2 regions of the Arthrobacter pigmenti genome follow, and region 1 is predicted to be linked to the other one. Evidence: riboswitches for the same ligand, from Rfam matches in the RefSeq annotation. Region 1 holds a riboswitch; the other holds the start of a gene.
The links. Region 1 has a riboswitch for cyclic di-AMP ahead of BJ994_RS01980 (NlpC/P60 family protein). Riboswitches for the same ligand answer to the same signal wherever they lie in the genome.
Positions count from the first base shown of each region.

Region 1 (4,121 bases):
GCCGTTACCCTGGCGCCGGCAGTTGAGATTGCCGGGGTTGCCATGCAGGAGTGCATGGGCACGCAGCACACTCGCCGAAGCGCCCGCGGCGGCTATACCGGGCCCGACACACCGATGAAGCCGCGGGACGCACAGCGCCGCGAACGACGCCGCAAGGCGGCAACCGCACGGCGGGATGTCTCCTTCACCGGTCTCAGCCAGAAAGTAGCCATCGCAGCTGCCGCATCGGGAATGGTGCTCACCGTCGCACTACCCACCACTGCGGCCGTCGCACCTGCCCAGATGCAGCAGGCGGCACACACCAGCCAGGACGCGGCGAAGCCCGTTCAAGCGGCCGCAAGCGCCGAAGTGACCTTTGATCGCGCGGCACTGCACGGGAAGTTCGATCCTGATGCCAAACTGGCCGAGATCGTGTCTGCGTCCGGCAGCGATATCGTTGCCGCAGAGTCCAAGGGTTCCCTCTCTGCGCCGTTGGATAACGTGCAGCTGAGCTCGCCCTTCGGAAACCGCATCAGCCCGATCACCGGTGCCGGCGAACTCCACACAGGTCAGGACATGAGCGAAGCGTGTGGCACCGCCGTGAAGGCCGCTGCTTCCGGAACCGTGACCTTTGCCGGGTGGCACGCCTATGGCGGCGGCAACCGCGTCGTCGTCGAACACGGCAACGGACTCAAGACCACGTACAACCACCTGTCCGCCATTGATGTCACCGTGGGGCAGGAAGTGCAGCGGGCCCAGTCGATCGCGCGCGTGGGAAGCACCGGCGCGTCCACTGGCTGCCATCTGCACTTTGAAGTCATGATCGACGGGAAAAACGTCGATCCGCTCGGCTGGCTCTAGGAAGCCAGGGCGCGTTTCGCCCCCGTTTATAACGGGCGACACACCGTTCCGTGATCGGAATGTGACATGCCCGCCGAACTCATGTACCGTCTAACTCGTGCCAAATCGCAGGGGGTTTGGCACCCTCGCGCAGATCGCCTAGCTCTGCCACTGCACGAGGTCCGTTCGCAACAATCGCATGGCAGGGGCGGGGGAACCAATTGCGGGCTTCGAAAGAAGCCCTAGGGGTTAAGTCGCAGGGTCTGAAAGGATCCACGGCCGGGTGACTCCCATCCGAATCCGACAGCTCACCTCGCAGGCGTAGGGAGAGGCAACTTAACGTGTCAAACAGCTCTGCGCTCGGACGCCATCGCGCGGTTCCGGCTCATACCAACTCGCTCGCAGCAATCTCGAAGGCTGTATCTTCGAACGCCGGATCCGTAGGACGCCAGGCAGCGGTTATCGTCGCAGCTTCCGGCCTCGTCCTTACCGCGGGCCTCCCGGCACACGGTGCCGCAGACGCCCAGCGCTCGGCACAGGCAGTCAAGACTCTGAACTCCATCTCCACTGAAGCGCCCGTCAGCGCCTCCGCAGATGCGGCAGTGACCTTTGAGCGCGCAGCCGTAGAAGCCGTCGCTGCTCCCGTCGAGGTAGCTCCCGTTGTTGCCGTCCAGGCCGATGTTGTAGAGGAAGCACCGGCTCCCGTCCCGGCCGCTGAGCCTGTTGCCGTAGAGGCAACCGTGGCAGCACCGGTCGAGGTGGAGGAAGCAGCCGTTGAGGCTCCTGAGCCCATCGAAGCACCATCGGCCAGTGGAATCGGCGCAGCGCTCGTCGGTTCGGCTTACGCCCAGATCGGTGTGTCGCAGGACTGCACCGCGATGGTTGAGAACGCACTGCGTTCAATCGGCAAATCCGTCGGCGACATCGCGCCGGGTGACTTCTTCGCATTCGGCTCGGTTGTCTCCTCGCCCGCGCCCGGTGACCTCGTCATTTCAGCCGGCCACGTTGCCATCTACGTCGGCAACGGTCAGGTCATTAGCGGTGGCTTCAACGGCATGAACACCGCTCTTCACAACTTGTCCGACCTCTCCGGCTACAGCTTCGTTCGCGTTAGCTAGAACCAGATCGACCTGGAGCTTCAACACATGACCCCGAATTCCCGCGCCACCATTGCGCGCCACCGTGCCGAAGTACAGCGGTCGGCCCACCTTTCCTCCATCGCCCGCGCCGTCAGCGACAATGCCGGCGGAGTAGGTCGCCAGGCCGCGGTCATCGCTGCAGCGTCCGGGCTTGTTCTCAGCAGCGGTGTTGCCGCCAACGCGGTAGAACTGCCCGCCGAGCGCAACGCAGTCACCAGCACCCTGGAGATTCAGTCCGTCACCGCCCCCGTTCAGGCGGCTGCCGACGCCAAGGTTTCGTTCAACAAGGCAGCTGTCAAGGCGGTTGCCGCACCCACGGTGGCCACCCCTGCAGTGACCCTGCAGGCTGAAGAGATCGTGGAAGCTGCACCGGCTGTTGTGGCTGAGGCTACCGTTTCCGAGCCGGCAGCTGCAGTAGAAGTTGCTGCCGAAACCGTAGCGGTCCTGCCGGAAGCACCGGCGCCTGTTGCTCCCGAGGTCTCCTCCGGCGTAGCAGCAACAATCGCAGCAGCAGCCCAGGGCCAGCTCGGTGTGATCCAGGACTGCACCCGTCTTGCCAGCAACGCCCTCGCTGCAGCAGGCATCAACTTCCACGGTTGGCCTGCAGGCTACCTTTCGCTCGGACGCACTGTCAGTGCCGCCGAAGCGATCCCCGGGGACCTCATCTATTACGCCGACGGCGGCATGGGTGCAGCGCACATCGCTGTGTACATCGGCGGCGGACAGGCTGTACACGGCGGTTTCAATGGAAACCAGACAGTTGTTGCTCCCGCGAACCTCGGTTCCGGACCGGTATTCATCCGCGTCGGAGGCTAGTCCAAAAGCTTTACACCAAAGGCCCTCTGCCACCAGGCAGGGGGCTCTTTGCGTGTTGCGATTGACGAATCCTTACGCCGACGGCTTACCCTTGCAGTGTCAATCCGAAGCACCTTCGCTGTAACTTCAGGGGCGTCCCGCAAGTTTCAGGGGATGGACGGCAAAGAGGAATGTGCATGCGCACTCTCGTTCTGAATGCTGGATATGAACCACTGGCGGTGGTGACCTTCCGCCGGGCGCTGGTGCTTGTGCTCACGGGGAAGGCCAGTGTGGTCGCTGAAGGAGATGACCCCGTTGTGGGCCCCACCGAAGTACTCTCGCGTCCCTCGGTCATCCTTCTCAATCGCTACGTGAAGATTCCGTACCGCCACAATCTCGTTGCGACCCGCCGCGGCGTGCTCCGGCGCGATAACCACTTATGCGCCTACTGCGGTAAGGCGGCCTCAACGATCGACCACGTGGTCCCACGGTCCCGCGGGGGTGAGGACAGTTGGGAGAATCTCGTTGCCTGCTGCCTCCGCTGCAACAACGCCAAGGGGGACAAGACTCTCGCGTCTCTCGGCTGGTCGCTGCGGGTGGTCCCCCGACCGCCGCGCGGTACCTGCTGGCAGATCCGCGAGCTGGAGAAGCCCTCGCCACAGTGGAGCGAGTTCCTTCCCGCCGATAACGCTGCGTGAGTGCTCCGGGCCCGCTGCCTGGGCGCGATCACACCCTTTTGTTCGACGCGGTCATCCTGAGTGGTGGACGGTCTTCCCGGCTTGGCGGGGTCCCGAAAGCATCCCTACAGATCGGTGACCGGAATCTCCTCGCCCTCACCTGTGAGGCGGCGTCGGCCGCCCGCCGTCTCCTCGTCGTCGGGCAGTCCACGCCGGGAATGCCGGGGGGTGTGGAGCTACTCCGGGAAGATCCGCCGTTCGGAGGTCCGGCGGCGGCGGTGGCGGCCGCCGTCGGACACTTGCGGTCCAGCCACGCACCGTGGCTGCTGGTGCTCGCCTGCGACATGCCGCGTATCGGCGAGACATTGCCGGCACTCCTGACAGGTGCGCGGGAAGCCGGTGCCTCGGTCCTGGCGCGCGACGGCGGCCGCGACCAGCCGCTGGCGGCGCTGTACCGCTGGAGTGACCTTGCATCCGCCGTCGATAGCGGGGCGTTAACGAATCTATCCATGCGCCACCTGCTTGCTAGGGTGCAATGGAGTGCAGTCGAGGTCCCCGCGGGCTCAACCCACGACGTCGATACGTGGTCCGACGCCCAAGAACTTGGGATCGAGGAGCCGTACGCGGACCAATAGCGAAAGGTTCACCATGGAGGATCGGGATCGCCTGCTGCGGCAGTGGAGTGAGCAGC
Region 1 covers NZ_JAATJL010000001.1:404,783-408,903, forward strand. The annotation lists gene BJ994_RS01975 (M23 family metallopeptidase) at 1-840, shown strand, start outside; cyclic di-AMP (ydaO/yuaA leader) riboswitch at 997-1,155, shown strand; gene BJ994_RS01980 (NlpC/P60 family protein) at 1,161-1,937, shown strand; gene BJ994_RS01985 (NlpC/P60 family protein) at 1,965-2,774, shown strand; gene BJ994_RS01990 (HNH endonuclease) at 2,951-3,451, shown strand; gene mobA (molybdenum cofactor guanylyltransferase) at 3,448-4,065, shown strand; gene BJ994_RS02000 (DUF6457 domain-containing protein) at 4,079-4,121, shown strand, end outside.

Region 2 (4,121 bases), 1.4 Mb from region 1:
CTTTCGACCGCACACTGGTTCGACCAGCGGCAGACCAGGGAGCTGCTGGATTGGACGCCGGCGGTTTCACTGGACGAGGGATTCGCCCGGCTCGCCGCCCACTATGGCGGGCGGGCGTAGGCACCGTCCAGGAACGCAAAAGGAGGACCGGCGAACCGGTCCTCCCTGTGCTGATGCTGACGTTAGCCGTTGACCCGGATGAACACCGGACCCGAACCAAGCTGAGCCGGCGCAACTACGGTCTGGTTGCCGTTGAAGCCACCGTGGACGGCCTGGCCGTTACCGATGTACACGGCGATGTGGGCTGCACCCATGCCACCATCGGCGTAGTAGATCAGGTCGCCCGGCATCGCCTGGCTGGCGCTCACCGTGCTGCCGAGGGACAGGTAGCCGGCGGGCCAGTCATGGAAGTTGATACCGGCCGCCGCGAGGGCGTTCGATACCAGCCGGGTGCAGTCCTGGATCGCTCCAAGCTGACCCTGCGCTGCTGCAGCGATGGTTCCAGCAACCGAAGAGGAAGCAGGAGCGGCCGAGTAGGAGGCAACCTCGATGTTGGAGGACGCCGTTGTTATGCCCATGGTGCTGGTCTCAGCCGGAGCCGGAGCAACGGGAGCCGGAGCAACAGGAGCCGGTGCAACCTGCACCTGCGGGGCGGGTGAGGCCGGAGCAGGCGCCGCAGCGGCGCTGCCCGACAGGCTGATGACCTGACCCGGGTAGATGATCGAGTTCCAGCCGAGCCCGTTGGCCGCGAAGATGGCATCCAGGCTCACGCCGTAGTTCGCTGCGATGGCACCAAGGGTGTCACCGGAACGCACGGTGTGGGTCGGAGCATTCGTGACCGGAGCCGGAGCCGGCGCCGATACGGTCTGCGCGGTGACCGGCGCGGCAGGGGCAGCGGCCGGGGCGGAGACCTGGACGGCGGCGTCAGCGGACTGAACTGCACCTGAGGTCGAGCTGTAGGTGGTTCCGGCGCTGGCCGGTAGCGCTGCGCCGAACATGATGCCCGATGCTGCTACGACAACAGCCGCAGGACGTCCGACGGTGCCGGCGTGCGTGCTGACTGCCTTCGAGACGATCTGCATCGTGCTGGGCGGGGTGGCGCGGTGACGCGCAATATGGCGGTTTTTGGACAACGAAGGGCCTCTCCCAGTGCCTGCGGAGTTAGCTGTCGGATTCGGATGGGAGCCACCCGGACGCGTACTGCGAACTTATGCGCGTCTTAACCCCTAGGACTTCGGAAAAACGAAGCCCGCTATCTGGTTCCCCCGCTCCTGCCGGATGTGTAGCGAACGGACCTTCCGACGGCGACAGGATTAGGCAATCCGCCAGAAGGAAGCCGGGCTTTAGAAACCCGGCGTGGCCTTAACGTTACATACGATTCGTTGAATTGTCACGTTTCGATCACAAACCCACGCCATGGCGGGCTTTTACGGAGAACTACTGATATATGCCCATCGACTAGATTTTGTACTGGTCGGTAGCGTCCTTGGGCTTCTCATCGTCGCCCGAACGGTTACCCGAGCGATGCACTGCGTCCTGCGCCTTCTTCACCGCCTGCTCAGCCTGCGCCTGCACTTCCGGCGCCTTGGCCTTCACTGCCTCGGTTGCCTCTGTGACAGTTTCCTGGACCTTCGGGTTGTTCCAGAGTTCCTGCGCCTTCACCTTGATCTGCTCATAGCTCGCACGGCCGGCACGCGCGCCCAGCACATAGCCTGCGGCCATTCCTGCTGCAAAAACCAGTTTGTTCTTCATGGCGATACTCCTGACCTGTCGGGTTCCTCAGATGTCGAATCTAGTCAGCGTACTTAGTTTTGTCACGTCGAGGCGTCACCAACGGCCGTTACGCGGCCTCGGCTGGCAGCGCGGACACGTGTAGGAGGAGCGGTTCATGAAGGTGTCCCTCCGCACACGGGAGTCCAAACCCGCTTCCGCACATCGAAGACACGGCAGGTGTTCCCGTCCATAGGCGTTGAGCGATCGCTCGAAGTACCCCGAGGCACCGTTGACGTTCACGTACAGCGAGTCGAAGCTCGTTCCACCGGCCTCGAGTGCGCGTTCCATGACGTCGCGGCAGGCGGTGAGGAGCCGGGTAACCTCCGGACGCCGCACGGTATCGGTTGCACGCGCGAAATGGAGCCTGGCCGCCCATAGAGCTTCGTCGGCATAGATGTTCCCGATGCCCGATATGAGGGACTGGTCGAGGAGCGCCCGCTTAAGGCCCGTCCGGCGCGCGCGCAGCCTGGAGAAGAATTCCTCAAAGGAGAACGCCGGATCAAGCGGATCCCGCGCAATGTGAGAGGCTTCCACGGGCACGAGCGCCTCAGGATCCTCCCCCAGCCCACCCGGCATGCCGTCAGCGGTGGCCACCATACCGGTCACGAAGAGCCCGCCGAAGATGCGCTGGTCAACGAACCGCAGTTCCGCCGGCAAATGGTCACCGTCCTGGGACAGCCGCAGCCGCACCTTCAGGTGTTTCTCGTCCGGCTGGTCCTCATCCTCAACCAGCAGCTGTCCGCTCATCCCCAGGTGCGCCATCAACGCCACCCGTGGTGCGGTGTGGACTATCCCGCCGGCCTCGGATTCCAGCCGTGCGGCAGGTAAGTACGACGACGGCGCAAGCCGGCTGGCGCCGTCGTCGTGCTTTGTGTCCGCCAGGGGCATCCAGAGGAACTTGCCACGGCGCACCGTATCAGTGACGGTTGCTCCCACGAGGTTCCCGCGGAAGTCCTCGGCCCCGAGGGCATGGCGTCGGATGGATCGGGGGTCAAGGATCTCGACCGCTTCGATGGTGCGGCCGCGTACCCACCGCGCAAGCCCGCGGCGCACCACCTCTACTTCGGGTAGTTCAGGCATGTTCGGGCGCGTCCGGTTCTCAGGGAGCGTTAACGGGAGTCAGCCGGCTGATCGGCGAGCACCGGCTGCGGGATTGTCTTGCTGCCATCTGCCTCGCGCAGCAGTTTCCAGGAGGCAGCGGCCGCTTCCTGCTCGGCTTCCTTCTTGGACCGTCCACCACCGGAACCGTAGGTGGTCCCGCCGATCACCAGGACAGCCTCGAAACGGCGGTCATGGTCCGGGCCAAACCCGGTCACCCGGTAATCAATGACACCCATCCGCTCCGCAGCGGCGATTTCCTGGATGCTGGTCTTCCAGTCCGTTCCGGCGCCGAGGGCGGCTGCGTCCTCAAGGACCGGTCCGATAATACGCATCACAAGGCAGCGTGCGGTCTCCATACCGTTGCTCACATACGTGGCTCCGATAATGGCTTCCATGGTGTCCGCAAGGATGGAGGACTTGTCCCAGCCGTTGGTGAGCTTCTCACCCTGGCCAAGCAGGATGTGCTTGCCGAGACCAATGCCGCGCGCAACTCCGGCCAGCGCCCGCGTGCTGACAACGGCGGAACGCCGCTTCGCCAGTTCACCCTCGGAGAGGGTCGGGTTGTCGCGGTACAGTGCGTCCGTTACCGAAAGGCCGAGGACGGCATCGCCAAGGAACTCCAGGCGTTCGTTGGTGGGGATGCCGCCCTGTTCGTACGCGTAGGAGCGGTGCGTCAGGGCAAGACGAAGCGTCTCGGCGTCGATAGTGACGCCGAGACGCTTCAAAAGGTCTTCTGAATTTTCCACGCTAGCGACGCTTACGCGTTTTGATGCTGCGGATACCGCCTCGCGGTGTCCGGGCAGCACTTAGACGTCGGCTACCTTGCGGCCCTTGTACTCAAGGAACAGCTCGGTGCCTGCGGAGTCGGTAACAACCTTTGCCTGGTGGGAAAGGCTGTAGGTGACGCGACCGTTCTCCACCGTCTTCACCAGCTTCGGGGCAACAGCCTTCCACTGGGACCGGCGTGCACGCGTATTCGAGCGGGACATCTTCCGCTTGGGAACAGCCACGGCTAACTCTCTTCTCTCTCGTCTAACACTGTCTTTGCTTCTGGTTTCGCCGCCTGTGGGTCAGCGGCCGTGCCGGTCAGCCCTGCCAGTGAAGCCCAGCGGGGATCGAGGACTTCATGCTGGTGGCCCGGATTATCCTCCAGCCGCACACCACATTCGGCGCACAAACCCTGGCAATCCTCCCGGCACACCGGCTGGAACGGCAGCGTTGTCACTACCGCATCCCGCAGCACCGGT
Region 2 covers NZ_JAATJL010000001.1:1,799,386-1,803,506, forward strand. The annotation lists gene BJ994_RS08255 (NAD-dependent epimerase/dehydratase family protein) at 1-120, shown strand, start outside; gene BJ994_RS08260 (LysM peptidoglycan-binding domain-containing protein) at 183-1,133, opposite strand; cyclic di-AMP (ydaO/yuaA leader) riboswitch at 1,137-1,298, opposite strand; gene BJ994_RS08265 (YtxH domain-containing protein) at 1,459-1,752, opposite strand; gene mutM (bifunctional DNA-formamidopyrimidine glycosylase/DNA-(apurinic or apyrimidinic site) lyase) at 1,828-2,853, opposite strand; gene rnc (ribonuclease III) at 2,883-3,620, opposite strand; gene rpmF (50S ribosomal protein L32) at 3,681-3,884, opposite strand; gene BJ994_RS08285 (YceD family protein) at 3,887-4,121, opposite strand, start outside.
Region 2: linked by a shared signal. The riboswitch ahead of BJ994_RS08260 (LysM peptidoglycan-binding domain-containing protein) and the one ahead of BJ994_RS01980 (NlpC/P60 family protein) in region 1 are both predicted to bind cyclic di-AMP.